One region of the Agrobacterium tumefaciens genome, then DNA from elsewhere that is predicted to be linked to it. Evidence: predicted binding sites of a transcription regulator. Region 1 holds the regulator's gene; each other region holds the start of a gene.

Region 1 (5,932 bases):
AGATGGTAATGTATGCGGCCAAGTTCAAGCACCTGGCAGGCATCAGTCGGAACCGACGATGTTCGTCAGATGACGCCCATGCACCAGGCAATGACGGACTTCTGTGCGTGGAGCCGGTTTTCCGCCTCATCGAAGACCACCGATTGCGGCCCGTCGATAACGCCGTCCGTTACTTCCTCGCCGCGATGCGCCGGCAGGCAGTGCATGAACAGTGCGTCCTTATCGGCCTTGGCCATCAGTGCTTCATTCACCTGATAGGGCTGGAAGATGTTGTGGCCGCGCGCCTTGTGTTCCTGGTTCATCGATACCCAGGTGTCGGTAACGATACAATCTGCCCCGGCAACCGCCTTGTCGGCATCATGATATAGCGCGATCTCGCCGCCATTATTGCGCGCCCAGTTCAGGAACTTATCATGCGGTTCAGAGCCCATGGGCACCGCCATATTCATGCGATAACCAAAGCGGGCCGAGCCCTCAACGAAAGAGTGCAACACGTTATTGCCGTCACCCGTCCAGGCAATGGTCTTGCCTTTCACCGGACCGCGGTGTTCCTCGAACGTCAATATATCCGCCATGATCTGGCAGGGATGGGTGTCGTCCGTCAGGCCGTTGATAACAGGCACGGTTGCATGTTCGGCAAGCTCAAGCAGGCGCGAATGATCCGTGGTGCGGATCATGATGGCGTCGACATAACGCGACAGAACCTTGGCCGTATCACCGATCGTTTCCGCACGACCGAGCTGCATTTCCGTACCCGACAGGAACAGGGTCTCACCGCCGAGTTGACGCATGCCGACATCGAAGGAAACGCGGGTTCGGGTGGACGGCTTTTCAAAGATCATCGCCAGCATCTTGCCGGCTAACGGCTTTTCCGCAGTGCCGGCCTTGGTGGCAATCTTGCGCGCCCGCGCATCATCAAGAATCGTCCGCAAATCCTCCGACCCAACGGCCGAAAGGTCTAGAAAATGTTTTGGTGAAGCCATTTCAAACTGTCCCATGCTCGCGAGCCTCCAGGAAGAGGCCCGCCCTTGATTGGTTTCAGGCGATTTTCGCCTGTTTCGCTGTCAGGGAGGCGGCAGCCGCTTCCACTCGCGCCAGCCCTTCGCGGGCCTCTTCCGCCGTGGTGACGAGCGGCGGCAGGAGACGGATGACGTTGTCACCTGCCGGAACGCCGAGCAGGTGCTCCGCGCGCATGGCCTGCAGCAGATCGCCCGAAGGAACCTTCGCCTTGATGCCCATCAACAGGCCTTCGCCACGAATTTCCTCGATTACATCAGGATAGCGGTCCTTGAGCGATGCCAGTCCCTGGCGGAAGACCAGCGCGACATCACGAACCTTTTCCAGAAAACCGTCGGCCAGAACGACATCCAGCACCGCATTGCCGACCGCCATTGCCAGGGGGTTGCCGCCATAGGTGGTGCCATGCACACCGGCCGTCATGCCGGAGGCGGCATCCGCTGTTGCAAGGCATGCGCCAAGCGGGAAACCGCCGCCGATACCCTTGGCAACCGCCATGATATCAGGCGCAACGCCGGTCTGCTCATAGGCAAACAGCTTACCCGTGCGGCCGACGCCCGTCTGCACTTCATCAAAAATCAGGAGAAGGCCGTGCTCGTCGCACAATCCACGCAGGATTTGCAGGAATTCCTTGCTCGGCGCACGAATACCGCCCTCGCCCTGGATAGGCTCGATCAAAAGCGCGGCCGTCTCAGACGTGATGGCAGCCTTCAAGGCATCGACATCAGCGAAAGGAACCTGATCGAAACCTTCGACCTTGGGACCGAAACCCTCGAGATATTTCTGCTGGCCGCCGGCAGCGATTGTTGCCAGCGTGCGGCCATGGAACGCGCCCTCGAAGGTGACGATGCGGAATTTTTCCGGGTGGCCCTTTGAATAGTGATAACGGCGCGTGGTCTTGATGGCGCATTCCAGCGCTTCAGCACCGGAATTGGTGAAGAACACCTTGTCCGCGAAAGTTGCTTCCGTCAGCCGCTTGGCGAGCTTTTCCTGTCCGGGCACTTCATAAAGGTTCGAGACGTGCCAGACCTTCTCGGCCTGCGCCTTGATTGCTTCCACGAGGTGCGGATGGGCGTGGCCCAGCGAGTTAACCGCAACACCGGCTGCAAAATCCAGATATCGTTCGCCGCTCTCCGTGAACAGCCAGACGCCTTCACCGCGCTCGAAGCGCAGCGGGGCTCTTGCAAACGTATCGAACAATGGCGCGGCGGCTTCGGCCATGGCTGTATCACTCCTTGCGCGGATGCGCTGTCATAAGGTTGTCAATAGGCTCGCGAGGTTATCCCTCGCCTGAAAATCAAAAATGCCGCCTCGCGGCGGCAGGGGCACTATTGTCACTTCGTTTGCCGATGTCAACAAAAGTCCGCGTTTCCCGGGCTTCTCAAGCACTAGTAGGCGCCACCGAAAGAGGCCCAAGGTGTTGCCTTTCAGACTCAACTCGCCAGCAAGTTGGGGAAAACCGGAAAATCGATTCCAGATGATTCCCGCGACTCTTGCCACGGAGTCGGGCTGGCACTAGGTTAATCGCTAATTACTAGACTGCATTGCGGCGGAACTAGTCACCTAAAATCCGGCAGAAACCACGCTCGCGGCGCGCCCGCGAGACGGAGAGGGATTCTGCCGAAAGATACGCGACAAGCGGAGAAGCGGCATGAACTGGACAGACGAGCGGGTCGAGAAACTCAAGAAATTGTGGGCCGAAGGACTGAGCGCCAGCCAGATAGCAGCGCAGCTGGGCGGTGTAAGCCGTAATGCCGTGATCGGCAAGGTCCACCGCCTCAATCTGCCGGGACGCGTCAAGGCCGGCGGACCGGTGACTTCTGCACGCTCCGCGCCCAAGCGCACCGCGGCCCCTGCCCCGCGCGCGACAAATTTCACGGCACGCGTCAGCGCGGCACCGGCCCGAACCATGAGCCGTTCGAACGCAGCAACGGCTCTTCATGAAGAGATCGATATCGAAACCGCGCAGGTTCTCGATTACGTTCCTTCCAGAAATGTAGTGACGCCGATTTCCCGTCGCTTGACGCTGACGGAACTGACCGAGCGCACCTGCAAGTGGCCGGTCGGTGATCCCTTGAAAGACGATTTCCACTTCTGCGGTTGCGAAGCGCTGGAATCCTCACCCTATTGCAAGTTCCATGCGAAGCTCGCCTACCAGCCGGTCAGTGAGCGCCGTAAGGCTTGAGTGTTGCGGCACGCATTCAGCACTCAAAAACTACGGGCCTTCGGGCCCGTTTTTTTATGACAAATTCAGGCCGGTTCCGGAAAACAATCGCCGGTGGCATGTTCGGCCTTTCCTCCACGCCGCCCGGTCCAGGCACGTGCGGTTTAAACGGCAACTTTGGACGTGCCCTATCTCTTTGTTTTACGCATTTTCCGGACGTAGAACCGCTTTACTGGAAATACTCTAGCCCACAATCCGCATGCGAACAGGCCGCCGATTGTCCATTCAAAAGGTCAAGGTGCCGTGTTTGGGAAAGGTTCAAAACCGAAAGGCCCGAAACCGGAATGGTGTCGGGCCTTTTGATTTTGGTCAGATGTTGTGCTGATTGAAGCTGCTGTTCGGCTTAGCTCAGGCTTCCATCGAATATCCAGCACCGCGAACGGTGCGGATGACATCCTGCATGTGCGAAAAATTGAGCGCCTTGCGCAGGCGTCCTACGTGAACGTCAACGGTGCGCTCATCCACGTAGATATCGTGACCCCAGACGCCGTCCAGCAACTGCGAGCGGGAGAACACCCGGCCCGGAGATGTCATCAGGAATTCCAGCAGGCGAAATTCCGTCGGTCCGAGGCGCACTTCGCGGCTCTTGCGGTGAACGCGGTGGGTTTCGCGATCGAGTTCGATATCGCCGCATTTCAGCACCGATGAAAGAACCTCGGGGCGGGCCCGGCGTAGCATGGCCTTGACGCGGGCCATGAGTTCCGGCGTCGAGAACGGCTTGACGACATAATCGTCGGCGCCGGTGGCAAGACCGCGCACCCGCTCGCTTTCTTCACCGCGCGCTGTCAGCATGATGATGGGCAGGCGTTCGGTTTCGGGCCGCATTCTCAAGCGCCGGCACAGTTCGATGCCGGAAACACCGGGCAACATCCAGTCCAGGATAAGAAGATCCGGAATACGTTCCTGCAGCCTGATTTCCGCCTCGTCGCCACGGGGTATCGTGTCGACGTCGTATCCCTCAGCCTCGAGATTGTAACGAAGCAGGACGCTCAACGCTTCCTCGTCTTCCACAACTGCAATCTTGGGCACCATATACTAACTCCGCAAGCTTCTGCCTGTCTGTTATTCGGTCACCGAACCGAGTGTGTTGGAACTATCGTCCTTCGGACGCTCACCCTCCGGCTGGCTGCCGGTGGCCATGTAATAGATTGTCTCAGCGATATTCGTCGCATGATCGCCGATACGCTCGATGTTCTTGGCGCAGAACAGAAGATGTGTGCAGGTGGTGATGTTGCGCGGATCTTCCATCATGTAGGTCAGAAGCTCACGGAAGAGCGACGTGTACATGGCGTCGATTTCTTCGTCCCGTTCACGAATGGCGTTGGCTTTCTCGGCAGAACGCGTGGAATAGACGTCGAGTACTTCCTTGAGCTGCACCAGCGCCAGTTCCGACAGATGTTCGAGACCGCGGGCGAGCTTGCGCGGCACGCCGGTGCCGGCAACCGCGATAACGCGCTTGGCAGTGTTCTTGCCGAGATCGCCAACGCGCTCGAGATCGCCGGCAATACGCAGCGTGCCGATGATTTCGCGAAGATCGGCCGCGACAGGCTGCCGTCTGGCGATGGTGACGATGGCCTTGTCGCCGATCTCGCGCTCGGAATGGTCGAGGATCGCGTCGTCGGAAATGACCTTCTGCGCAAGCGCAGCGTCGGAATTGACCAATGCGCGCACGGCGTCGGCGCACATCTGCTCGGCCAGACCGCCCATTTCGGCGATGCGGCGCGTCAGGAACTTCAATTCCTCGTCATAAGCGGACAGAATATGCGAATGGGTCGTTGTCTGTGTCATGGTCTAATCCTCCGGCTTGGCCTTCATGCACGTGCACGCCAACGGGGCACGGCAAAGGCACCAGTCTTGTTCGGTTTCGATAAAGCGCCGGCCGGAAATCAGCCGAAGCGGCCCATGATGTAATCCTGCGTACGCTGGTCGTCCGGATTGGTGAACATCTTGTCCGTTTCGTTTTCTTCGACAAGATGACCAAGATGGAACATGGCCGTACGCTGGGAAACACGCGCTGCCTGCTGCATGGAGTGCGTGACGATGACGATCGTAAAGTTGGCGCGCAGTTCGTGGATCAGTTCCTCGACCTTGGCGGTTGCGATCGGATCGAGCGCCGAGCAGGGTTCATCCATCAGGATCACTTCCGGGCTGACGGCAACCGCGCGCGCAATGCACAGACGCTGCTGCTGACCACCGGAAAGGCCGGTACCGGATTCCTGCAGGCGGTCTTTCACTTCGTTCCACAGGCCGGCCCTCTGCAGGCTCTGTTCAACGATCTGGTCCATATCCGCCTTGTTACGGGCAAGACCGTGGATGCGCGGACCGTAGGAGATGTTCTCGTAAATCGTCTTCGGGAAGGGGTTCGGCTTCTGGAACACCATGCCGACGCGGGCGCGCAATTCCACGACATCGATCGCCTGATCGTAGATATCGTCGCTGTCGAGGGTGATCTTGCCGGTAACCCGGCAGCCATCGATCGTATCGTTCATGCGATTCAAGGTACGCAGGAATGTGGATTTACCGCAACCGGACGGACCGATGAGCGCAGTGACCGTGTTTTCGCGGACATTGAGGTTCACGTCGTAAAGCGCACGCTTTTCGCCGTAAAAAACCGAAACGTCCTTGCCGATCATCTTGTACGAAACTTCATTCATTTTCTTGTCCAGCGCCTTTTCAACTGCTGCTTCCGAC
Region 2 (5,932 bases), on a different replicon from region 1:
CGTTACATCAATGGCGATGTTCAGGAGTTCCAAAATGCCTTTGCGTCGGTGATGGCCTCGCCGGCGCTGGTGGAGCTTCAGGCAGAGCGAACGGATGTCGAGTCCGGCGAGCTCACGCTGGCGCGCTATTCGACACGTGAGATGGTCGACATCGAATACGGTATGATGGCGTCGGCCGAGCGCATGCATGGGGCGGAGCGCCACCGCGTCAGTCGCCGCCATGTGGAAGCGGCGATCGGCGTTCAGGACGAGGCGATCCGGCGGGCCGTTTCGTTCGACACGGAAGCCAAGGTTGGACGTGGCGAGATGTCGGAGGCCGAGCGGCAAACCCGCATCGACGGAGCAGGTCTGTCTGATGAGCAGCGCAAGGCGATCGAGCATATTACCGGGCCGGAGCAAATCGCGGCCGTGGTCGGGTTTGCCGGCGCTGGCAAATCGACAATGCTCGCCGCCGCTCGATCGGCGTGGGAAGCGCAAGGGTATCAGGTTCATGGTGCCGCCTTGTCGGGCAAGGCGGCCGAAGGGCTGGAGGAGAGCTCGGGTATCGAAAGCCGCACGCTGGCGTCATGGGAGAGAAGTTGGAAGCTTGAGAAACGTGAGCTTGGGCGAGGGGACGTATTCGTGATCGATGAAGCCGGCATGGTGGGCAGTCGACAGCTTGCCCGCTTTGTTGGCGAGGCCGAGCAGCGTGGCGCGAAGATCGTGCTCGTTGGCGATCATGAACAGCTGCAGGCGATCGGAGCCGGCGCGCCATTCCGGGCCATTGCCGAAGAGATCGGCCATGCCGAATTGTCGGATATTCGTCGCCAGCGCGAAGGTTGGCAGCGGGAGGCCTCCGTAGCTTTCGCCACCCACAAGACGGCCGAGGGACTGGCGGCCTATCGAGACAATGGCGATATTCACTTCGCCACCGATCGCGACCAGGCGCGGGCGGAGATCGTGCAGGATTATCTTGCCGACCGCGAGCAACGGCCGGAGGGCACGCGCGTCGCCATGGCGCATCGTCGTGTCGATGTTCGAGCGATCAATGACGGTGTTCGAGCCGAACTTCAGGAGAGGGGGCAGCTCGCCCAGGGTGAGGAGAGCGGCGAGCTCTCGTTCCAAACCAATGACGGCCAGCGTTCGTTTGCGGCCGGCGACCGCATCGTGTTTCTGGAAAACAATCGCGATCTCGGCGTGAAAAACGGGATGCTCGGGACCGTCGATCACGTCGAGTCTGGTCGTATCGTTGCGACCCTCGACGGCCGCGGCGACAGCATTTCGATCCCGACCAATGACTATCAGGCGATCGACCATGGATATGCGACAACGATCCACAAAAATCAGGGGGCCACGGTCGACCGCGCCTATGTGCTGGCATCCGGCACCATGGACCGGCATCTGACCTATGTCGCCATGACCCGTCATCGAGACAGTGCGCAGCTCTATGTCGATGCCCAGGAATTCACGGATCGAAAGGCCGGTCGCTTGGTAGAGCATGGGCAGGCGCCGTTCGAACACAAGGACGGCAACAGCCAAAGCTATTTCGTGACGCTGGAAAACGCGCAGGGACAGCGCTCGACGACATGGGGCGTGGATCTCGGCCGCGCCATGCAGGAGGCTGCACCGGAGATTGGTGCGACAATCGGACTCAAGCATGAGGGATCACAGCCGGTTCGGCTTCCTGATGGCACGGAGACGCATCGCAACGCGTGGAGCGTTCAGGATGCCGGCGAACTGGTTTATGCCCAGCTTGAAAGCCGCCTGTCACGCTCAGGGGCAAAAGAAACCACTTTGGACTATGCCAAGGATTTTGCCGAACGGCGCGGTATTGCGGAACAATTCGGAGTGCGCAGCGAGATCGAACTTGCTCCTGTCCAATTCCAAGGGCAGGAACTGTCGGCCCGTGCGGTGCGACCTGCGCAGGAGCAGCAGGACCGGCCTACCGAGCGCCAGCATGTTTACGAGGAACGTGCCGGCGAGCGGGCCGGTCCTGTACTCACGCAGGATGCGGCACAGGATCTCGCCCATGATGTTGCCAAGCGCGACAGCCAGAGCCGGACTGCATTTGACGGCCTGAAACTGGGGCGTGGCTCCGTCGCCGATAAGTCGCAGCAGGACCGCTCGGAGGGGAAGGGTATGCAGGCAGGGCAGAAGGGGCCGGAGAAGGCCGATCGCCAGCGGCGTGGCATGTTCGATGGTCTGAAGCTGAAGCCGTCCGTGCCGACCTATCGGCCGGAAAGGGAAGGGGGCGAGCGTCCCTCTCTTGGGCGAAAGGAGACGGCACAGGATCGCCTTGCGGAGCGGTCGCGGCCACTGTCGGGCTTTGAACAGGCGGTCGACGGTTATGCGCGGGCATTCAGCGCTGCCGACAAGCAGCTCCAGCAGAATTTGCCCGTACTCGAAGGGCAAAAGCAGGAGCTGCACACAGCGGGCCAGCGTCTTGACCAGACGCGGCCGGGATCGCATGACCTCATCCGGTCCGCTCTTCAATATGACCCCCAGACGGCGGATGCGATGACGCAGCTTTCCGGCCGCGAGCGCGTCGGCCAGCTTATCGCCGGCATGGACCGCGAGCGGGCTGCGCTTTCCGATCCCAATATTCGTGCAGAACGGTTCGTCCAGCACTGGCAGAAGCTGGATAAGGAGCGCAAAACACTGACGACGGGATGGCATGTCGAGGCCCGTCAGAAGGTCGAGGGACAGATGCGCGACATGGCGAAGAGCCTGGAGCGCGATCCGCAACTTGAATCGGCCTTGCGCAATCGAGGGCGAGATCTTGGTATGGGACGGAATCTGCAGCAAAACGAGCGTGTGTCCCAGGAACTGCAAAAGGGCATCACGCAGAGCCGTAGCCAGGGAATGGGACTTGGCTTGTAAGAGAAGGAAGCGGAATGACGGAAGACGATCGCAACGAAGTTCAGGCCGATGAATACCAGGATCACACAGACTCCGAAGCTTCGAACGAACATGATCCCGGCGACCCGGCGGCTGCCTTCGAGGCATTGCGCGAGACGGTCGAAGATCTCGCCGCCGATCTAAGCCGGGAAATGACCACAATCCGCAAAGGTGTCGAAGCGGCTTTTGACCGGCTTGAAGGCCAAAGCGCGCCGGTCGACTACAGCGCCGACATTGGCCGCGTCGTCCAGAGTCTCAACATTGTCGGAGAACGCCTGCAGGCCATCGAAAAATCGCCGGCTCTTCGGCAAGGACCGGACCATTATGCTCGTACGATCGAGCGCAGCGGCACGGACCTTGTTCGCAATGCCGCTCAGCAGCTTGAGCGCCAAGCGTCCGATCTCGAGCGTATCGGCAGGCAGCTCGCGACCGTCACGAAAGGGGCCTATATCCGGGAGCACCAAAATTTCCGGATGTGGATGGCCGGCGCGATCGGCATCATAGCCGGTATGGTGCTGCTCGCCCTATTGCCGCGCTTCCTGCCTTTTTCGATCGACAGCCATGTTGCCAGCCTTGTGATGGGAAGAGACCGTGTCAGCGCCGGCCGGGCGATGATCGAGGTTGCCGATCCCAACAAATCACAGGACATAGTTGTAGCGGCTTGCCAACATAAGCGCCTCTGCTCGCAAACATCGGCATTTTCTGCTCGAATTATCTGACAATGGAGCGGGCGTCGTGCTCACGCTCTTTGCCAATGTGCTCGCAAACATCCGGGTCTGCTTGCAAACATCCGCCACGTGCTCAGATTAATTGCCAGCGACGGCATGGTCAAACCGGGACGCCTGCCTGTCGTAGTTGCTCGGTCAGCTGACGGGAATATTCGGGATCAAGGGTGCCCGCCAGGAAGGCGCGGATATACGGACATGCGCTGTGGCTTTCCCTCCTTGGCGCTTCGGGTGCAGGAGGTTCTGCAGCATGATCCGTTGTCAGGGCATCTCTTCGTCTTCAGGGGCCGCAGATCGGATATTTTGAAGATCATCTGGCATGATGGTCTGGGCGCCTGCCTTTTTACCCGGCGGCTGGAGAAGGGCCGGTTTATCTGGCCGAATATGGGATAGCATCCGTCAAGGTGGTGTAGAATTGGGACCGGGCCGTCATGATCAGGCGGCTCTGGGTGAAATTTCTCCATCGCAGCTACGCGAGGAGGTAGAGCTGAGTTTAAGTGCTGTCATTGAAGTTTCACGAGCCTGATAAACGGACGTCATATGTCGCCCATAGTGATGCAAATATTCAATCGATGCACCACTAACGATCAGGATTATTGTGATGCTGGCTCTGAACGGAGTTGCCGTGACCTATGCCAACGGCACCCAAGCTTTGAAGACAACGACATTGACGTTCAACCAGGGTCAGTTCGTCGTGCTCCTCGGTAGATCCGGCGCAGGCAAATCTACCCTCATCCGGACACTCAACGGCTTGGTTGCGCCGACGTCTGGTTCGATCACTTCTAACGATATTGGTGCTCTGGATGCGGAAACTAAGCTTCGCATTCACCGAAGGCGAACTGGGATGATATTCCAGCAGCACCAACTCATAGGGCGCTTGAGCGCGCTCGACAACGTCATGACGGGCCGCCTGGGCTACCACTCTGGCTGGCGTACGTTGTTCCCTATGCCGCGTTCGGATCGAAGGCTGGGGTTGGAATGCCTTGAACGCGTAGGCCTTCTTGATAAGGCTCTCGTCAGGGCGGATCAACTATCCGGCGGTCAGCAGCAACGGGTGGGCATTGCGCGCGCGCTGGTCCAGAAGCCCCAACTGGTCCTTGCAGATGAGCCCGTTGCAAGTCTGGACCCTGAAACGGCTGTCGAGGTCCTGTCGCAGCTTCGCGAAATATGCACAGCCGACGGCATCACTGCTGTGATCAGCCTTCATCAGATCGATCTAGCTCGCCGGTTCGGCGACCGGGTCATTGCTATGCGCGACGGGGAAGTGGTTGCGGACGCCGCTGTCGACGAACTGACCGATCAAATGTGTGCGTCGATCTACCGCAGCGCCCCAAGAAATCCGACCACAACACAAGATTTGTCCAACTACGAGTATGATCAACCTTTAGCTGCCATGGAGGCCGCATTATGAAGAAGCTTCTGTCCCTCGCATTCCTCGCCGTTCTTGGCTGGAGTTCGTTGGCGCATGCTGGCTCAAATCCAGAGACATTGCGCGTCGCGTTGCTACCGGACGAGAACGCCGCCACTGTCATCAAAAACAATCGTCCTCTCGAGGAGTATCTTGAGAAGACACTCGGTCGGGAGATTGAACTGATCGTAACGACCGACTACTCGTCAATGATCGAAGCGATGCGTTTCGGCCGGCTTGAGTTGGCTTATTTCGGGCCGCTCTCTTACACGCTCGCGAAAACCAAGGCTGATATCGAGCCTTTCGCAGCACTTATGAAGGATGGCGAAACTACCTATCGCGCTGTAGTTGTCGCCAATGCAGAGGCTGGCATCGAAAGCCTTGAAGATGCAAAAGGGAAAAAGGTCGCGTTTGGGGACGTGGCTTCCACCTCAAGCCACCTTATCCCGAAATCTATGCTGCTTAAGGCCGGAGTTGAGGCTGGAAAAGACTATAGCGAGAACTTCGTAGGGTCGCATGATGCCGTGGCTATTGCAGTGCAGAATGGCAATGCTCAGATTGGCGGACTTTCGTTGCCCATCTACAATTCAATGGTCGCTCGTGGCACCATTGATCCTAAGAAAGTTATCGCCCTCGCCGAGTCCGATCCGTTCCCGCAGTACCCCTGGACCATGCGGTCGGATCTTGACACTTCGTTGAAAGAGGCGATCACCAAAGCCTTCATCGACCTTAAAGACGAAAAGGTATTGGCATCCTTCAAAGCCGATGGGTTCGCTCCGATCGATGACAAAGCCTACGACGTCGTCCGTGAGCTCGGTAAAGTGCTGAACTTGGACCTGAGTCAGTAAGGCGCGTTCGAGACAGTTTCTCACCTTTCGACGCAGGCGCTGGCCTGCGTCCTTTCTTCCAGGATATGTGATGA
Region 3 (5,932 bases), 1.5 Mb from region 1:
CCATAACCCTGCGCCGGGCCACCCGGCGCCTGCGGCTGAGCCGGCACGGCGCCACCGGACGCCGATGCAACGGCAGGGTCCACATAATGCCCCGGCCGAGCGCCAGCCGCAGTCGCGGCGACGGCCGCTGCGGCCGTCTGCGACGGTTGTTGCGCGGCAATTTCCGGCTTCTTGGTATTGGCGGCCATCTCATCATCCGTCACCGCCGAAACACAGCCGGAAAGCCCGAGCAACGAAACCGCAATAACGAGACGCTGACAGGAAACGCGTCCTTTCGCGCCCTCGACAGTTTTCATGAGTGGCCTCCGTATCTTGCATTTCCAACAGCAGCACGGGAACGGAATCGTGTGCTTTCCCAAAACGGAACGGGCCGTTTTGATTCGCGGAATATGCCTCATCCCATCAGGATAAGGCAAGAGCGCCCGAAAACGCCGCTGTTGGCCGGGAAAATCCCTTACCAGGAACCGGTATTCTGCATAGATATCCACGGTTCGGCTGGTGCGAGGCTTTCGCCCTTCTGCAGAATCTCGAAAGAAATACCGTCAGGCGAACGGACGAAGGCCATGTGCCCATCACGCGGCGGCCGGTTGATCACGATGCCATTCTGCTGGAGCCTGGCGCAGAAGTCGTAGATATTGTCGACCTCGTAAGCCAGATGGCCGAAATTGCGGCCGCCGGTGTAATCCTCGGTATCCCAATTATACGTGAGTTCGAGGCTCGGCGCCTTTTTTTCCCTGGCCACAGCAATGTCATCACGCGCAGCAAGAAAAACCAGAGTGAATCGGCCTTTTTCGTTTTCGATTCGGCGTATTTCCTCGAGACCCATGAGGTCGCAATAGAATTTCATTGATTCGCCAAGGTCTTTGACACGAACCATTGTGTGCAGATACCGCATTTTCTTCCTCTCCAATACACGGGTCCGGAGCCGTTAAACGCATGATCGCAAGCCCCGGACAAGGACGGCGACATAAAAGCAGCTGCGCAAATCAAAAACTAGGGCTTGCGTGGAACCGTTACCAAGATGTTAATCTGGTACACAGGAATCAGTTGACCGGTGTATGGCGCGTAATCGAGGGGTTGGCAGGATATGGCTGATAGGATGTCATCGAAAACGATAGTCGATGTCGAGGACCTTTCGGGCGATGCCGTGGACCTGACCGAAATTACCGGCGTCGTGAAATGGTTCGACGTCGCCAAGGGTTTCGGCTTCATCGTGCCCGATAACGGCACGCAGGATGTGCTGCTGCACGTCTCCTGCCTGCGCCGGGACGGATACCAGACCATTCTCGAAGGCACCCGCATCGTCGCCCTCATCCAGCGTCGTGACCGCGGCTTCCAGGCTTTTCGCATCCTGTCGATGGATCAATCGACCGCCGTTCACCCCTCGCAGCTGCCGCCGGTGCGCACCCATGTGCAGGTCACACCCTCAAGCGGGCTGGAGCGCGCCATCGTCAAGTGGTTCAACCGCACCAAGGGTTTCGGCTTCCTGACGCGTGGCGAAGGAACGGAAGACATTTTTGTGCATATGGAAACGCTGCGTCGTTTCGGCCTGACGGAACTGCGCCCGGGCCAGGTGGTGCTGGTGCGTTTCGGCGATGGCGACAAGGGTTTGATGGCGGCTGAAATTCACCCCGACAACCCGGTCTCAGTCGGGATGTCGCACTGATGGCCGGCCTGTTGCCTAAAATAATGAAGAGCGCCGTTATGGCGCTTCTTTTTTTCTCGCTCGCAGGCATTGTTCAGGCTCAGCAACAGACCTTCACGTCCGAGCCACTGACGATCGAAACCGCCTCAGGAAAAAACCACGATTTCACGGCGGAGCTGGCCCTTAGCAATGCCCAGCGCGAACAGGGGCTGATGTTCCGCAAAGCCATGCCGCTTGAAAGCGGCATGTTGTTCGATTTCGGCCAGGAACGCGACGTGGCCATGTGGATGCGCAACACGCTCATCCCGCTCGACATGCTGTTCATCGCCCGCGACGGGCGTATCACCCATATTCACGAAAACGCAGTTCCGCATTCGGAAGCGATCATCAGCTCCCGTGGTCCGGTTAAATTTGTGCTTGAACTGAATGGCGGCACCGCAAAACGTTATGGCATCAAGCCGGGCGATGTTGTCCGCAGTGGGCAAATCGGCAACCGGAAATAATGTTGCCGCGTTATTGCATCTGAATAGTGCCGGACGATGTTTCGCCCGGCTGGTGCAATGCTCAGTAAACCGGCTCGATATGGCTCAGAATCCGGCAATTGGAGATCGAAGCGGCAAGGTTGATGGCAATATCGATCGCTTCGACCGAATCAGCCGTGCCTTCCAGATAGATCACGTCGTTTTCAACGCTTGCCGAAATACGCGACTTTTCGAGACCTGATTCGAAGGCCAGAGCCGAGGTGATCGCCTGGCAAACACCCGCCATGCGGTCTCCGAAGAAGCTTTCCTGAATGCCTGACAAATTGAACATGTGGGTTCTCCTTCTTATGGACATTACAACGCGCCAGTAGCGGTTTTGTTCATCTCCGGTTCATCATTCCATTCATCTTCCATTCATCTTGGAAAATTGGAACCCCCCAATCGATCACATTTTAGGTGATCGGGAACCATTTCGTGAGGCGGGCATTACGCGCATGGGAATGAAAACCGCCATGAAGGCGCGGAAAACAGGGAGGAATGACATGCTGATTAACAGAACGGAGCCGTGTCACCATGCCTCGTGGATGAAGCCCGTTGCCATCCACCTGCCGCTGTGCGTAGCCGTGGAAATCTACAGCCCGCTGGTGGCGCTGGACATGCTGATGTACCGCTGGCCGGAAGAACATGGGCCGGAATATGAAGAAGCCCGCAGAAACTGCCTCGATGCGATCGCCGGCAGGTGCGACATCGAAAAAGCCCGGGAATCGTTTCTCGTCGCAAGCAGTCACGCACATATTCTGAACATCCACTAAAGTTCATGCCATGGTGACGATTGGGCCCTTCTCCGCGAAGGGCTTTTCTTTGCGGCACGCCAGATGCTTGAGCGCCGTTTCCCGCACCACATAGCCTGCCCGCACTGCCGATGATGACATGTAACTGTCACCTAAACGTTATAATCGGCAAAGACGAATTCCATGGAATCGGTTGGCGGGGTGAACCGCCGGAAGCTAGGGAGTGGAACTGGCCAGCATGGAAACTGTCTTTGCCCTTTGCGCAATTCTGCTGCTTGCCTTCAATCTTCTCGGCATTGTTCTCGCCGGCTGGCGCCTGAGGCGGCGCGACACGGAAAACGCGCTTGTGCGACAAAAGCCGCCTGTCTCGATCGTGGTGCCCCTGCGCGGCGTGGAAAACTTCACGTCGCTGACGCTGTCGCGGGCATTTGAACTCGACTGGCCGGATTATGAATTGCTGTTCTGCGTTGCCGATGAATTCGATCCGGTGATTGACGAGGTGCGCCGGACGAGCGCCGCCTTCCCGGCGATCCCGGCGCAGGTGCTCCTCGGCGACGACCGTATCAGCGCCAATCCGAAGCTGAACAATTGCGTCAAGGGCTGGCGCGCCGCCCGGCATGAATGGGTCATCCTTGCCGATTCGAACGTGCTGATGCCGAAATCCTATATTGCGACCATGATGTCGGCCTGGCGGCCGGATAGCGGGCTGGTCTGCTCGCCGCCCCTCGGCTCACGTCCGGCGGGCTTCTGGGCGCATGTGGAATGCGCCTTCCTCAACGGTTCGCAGGGCCGTTGGCAATATGCCGCGGAAGCGATCGGCATCGGTTTCGCACAGGGCAAGTCGATGTTGTGGAACAAGCCCTTCCTGGAAGACCACGGCGGCATCCGGGCACTCGCCGCCGAAATCGCCGAAGACGCCGCCTCGACCAAACTGGTCCGAAACGCCGGCCGCAAGGTGCATCTGGTCTCGCCGCCTTTCGAACAGCCGCTCGGCCAGCGCCACCCCAGTGAAATCTGGTCGCGCCAGACCCGCTGGGCGCGACTGAGGCGTGTGACCTTCCCGCAATATTTCGCACCGGAAATCCTGACCGGCGCGCTTCCCCCGCTCCTCCTTGCGCTCGCTGCCGCTGCGATGATGGACATGAACCTCGCCATCACCGCTTTTGCCGTGCTTGCCATCATGTATGTCCCGGAACTGCTGCTCGCAGCCCTCAACCGCTGGCCGCTATCCCTCCATACGCTGCCTGCCATGATCGCCCGGGATATGATCATGCCCGTCGTCTGGGCCCGCAGCTGGATCGGCAGCGCAGTGGCCTGGCGCGGCAATGTCATGACAATCGGCACGGCCGAAAGCACATTGGCCGGGCCATCCACAGAATGAACAGACGCTTATTTGAAGGGGTTACGCCGTAAAGCTGATGTTTTGCTTTAAAATGGTCGGAGTGGAGAGATTCGAACTCCCGACCCTCTGGTCCCAAACCAGATGCGCTACCAGACTGCGCTACACTCCGCCGAGGCGATGGCTGGGGAATACACGGTTCACCTGAAGTCCGCAACAGGGAAATTCATCTTTGTTCAGCCATTGTCTCGATCAACAGAGCGCGGTGCTGACGTGGGAAGATCGCCAGGGGAAAGCGAGGGGATAATCATCTTGACTCTCACGGGAAGTCAGTCCATTCCAAATTCAACGTTCCTGACACGATTTGGTTATTCTATTCAGGTACGTGAAGAATAATCCGGGGTGCCATGCCCCGCCGCCCAACCGGAGCAGTTTCGACATGTCTGCGAAGATTTACCGCCCTGCAAAAACCGCCATGCAATCCGGCACGGCGAAGACCAATGTCTGGGTTCTGGAATTCGACGCCGAAGTTCCGCGCAAGATCGACCCGATCATGGGCTACACCTCCAGTTCCGACATGAAGCAGCAGGTCAAGCTGACATTCGAGACGCAGGAACAGGCCGAAGCCTATGCACAGCGCAAGGGCATCGAATACCGCGTCATTCTGCCGAAGGAAGCGACCCGCAAGGTGGTTTCCTACACCGACAATTTCCGTTTCAACCGCACCCAGCCCTGGACGCACTGAAACACGACGACCAAAGTTTTTGCCGGAGCATCGATTGCCCGGTGTGACGGCCCCTTAGCTCAACTGGATAGAGCAACTGCCTTCTAAGCAGTAGGTCGCAGGTTCGAGTCCTGCAGGGGTCGCCAAAAACCAATAAATTAGATATTTCCCTATCCATATTTTTCCGACTTGATTTCGCGGGTTTGGTTTGTCCCTGTGCTGACTGGTTGGGGCAACTCGCGGCGTTTGATTTGGGCATTTCCGGTTTTCCCCACCTTTAGCACCTAATTTCGGTTGGCGCATCGGCGGCGGCGGGTTCCCCGCGACGCGCGCATTTTCCTCTTGCGTGGCCTGTTTTTACCATTTCCGCACCGGATCAGGATCGCGCGGTCAGTTATGGACAGGTGGCGAGGCAAGGCTAAAGACCTTGACCTCGCCCTTTCAGAAAGCTGTCAAAGTGCAGTAGCACCTCATTGAATTTCTGGGTCTGCTCCCAATGTGGGGCATGACCGGCATTCTGGATACGGATCGGCTTTCCGCCCCAAACGTTCGCAAAATGGAGGCTGTCGATGTAGTCTAAATTGACGACTGCATCGTCCTCACCGTTTATGATCGCAAGAGGGATCGTCGACGTCTCAGCCGTGTGCCGCTGATTGCTGCCCTCCCCGGCAACGGCAGCTTCGATCATATATTGGCGAGCTAGGCCATCTGTTCGGCGAACGGCACCAAGAAAGAATTGATCATCAGATGCGCCGCGCCCCAAAGCGAGCTCGACAACCATGCCGATTTGCTGCTCGGTCAAGATTGCGCTCCCCGTATATGCCATCTCCGGGGTCGGCTTAAATCCGGCTTGCAGCCCATCAAGGTTGTTCGCGATTGGCGGGGTACCGAAAATCAAAGCGCCGTCGACAGAGGCCTCTCTTGCAAGCATTTCGAGGACGACATGGCCAC

The links. The regulator PhoB, encoded in region 1, activates phosphate uptake and scavenging genes when phosphate is short. The targets are predictions, from matches to a motif close to TGTCATNNANCTGTCAT.
Region 2: phnC (phosphonate ABC transporter ATP-binding protein) is a predicted target of PhoB. The motif match lies at 4,104-4,120, and genes of this name have one in related genera.
Region 3: CFBP6623_RS07895 (ceramide glucosyltransferase) is a predicted target of PhoB. The motif match lies at 3,054-3,070, and genes of this name have one in related genera.

The regions. Positions count from the first base shown of each region.
Region 1 is NZ_CP039903.1:109,761-115,692, reverse strand. It holds gene argF (ornithine carbamoyltransferase) at 66-983, opposite strand; gene CFBP6623_RS00575 (aspartate aminotransferase family protein) at 1,039-2,238, opposite strand; gene CFBP6623_RS00565 (GcrA family cell cycle regulator) at 2,669-3,202, shown strand; gene phoB (phosphate regulon transcriptional regulator PhoB) at 3,590-4,273, opposite strand; gene phoU (phosphate signaling complex protein PhoU) at 4,304-5,029, opposite strand; gene pstB (phosphate ABC transporter ATP-binding protein PstB) at 5,128-5,932, opposite strand, start outside.
Region 2 is NZ_CP039906.1:16,283-22,214, forward strand. It holds gene traA (Ti-type conjugative transfer relaxase TraA) at 1-2,859, shown strand, start outside; gene CFBP6623_RS26495 (DUF6118 family protein) at 2,874-3,596, shown strand; partial or broken gene tnpB (IS66 family insertion sequence element accessory protein TnpB) at 3,801-3,983, shown strand; gene phnC (phosphonate ABC transporter ATP-binding protein) at 4,204-5,013, shown strand; gene phnD (phosphate/phosphite/phosphonate ABC transporter substrate-binding protein) at 5,010-5,858, shown strand; gene phnE (phosphonate ABC transporter, permease protein PhnE) at 5,929-5,932, shown strand, end outside.
Region 3 is NZ_CP039903.1:1,577,175-1,583,106, forward strand. It holds gene CFBP6623_RS07865 (YcbK family protein) at 1-296, opposite strand, end outside; gene CFBP6623_RS07870 (VOC family protein) at 455-895, opposite strand; gene CFBP6623_RS07875 (cold-shock protein) at 1,088-1,666, shown strand; gene CFBP6623_RS07880 (DUF192 domain-containing protein) at 1,666-2,148, shown strand; gene CFBP6623_RS07885 (BON domain-containing protein) at 2,210-2,458, opposite strand; gene CFBP6623_RS07890 (DUF982 domain-containing protein) at 2,670-2,939, shown strand; gene CFBP6623_RS07895 (ceramide glucosyltransferase) at 3,157-4,299, shown strand; tRNA gene CFBP6623_RS07900 (tRNA-Pro) at 4,353-4,429, opposite strand; gene CFBP6623_RS07905 (ETC complex I subunit) at 4,697-5,002, shown strand; tRNA gene CFBP6623_RS07910 (tRNA-Arg) at 5,051-5,127, shown strand; gene CFBP6623_RS07915 (alpha/beta fold hydrolase) at 5,400-5,932, opposite strand, start outside.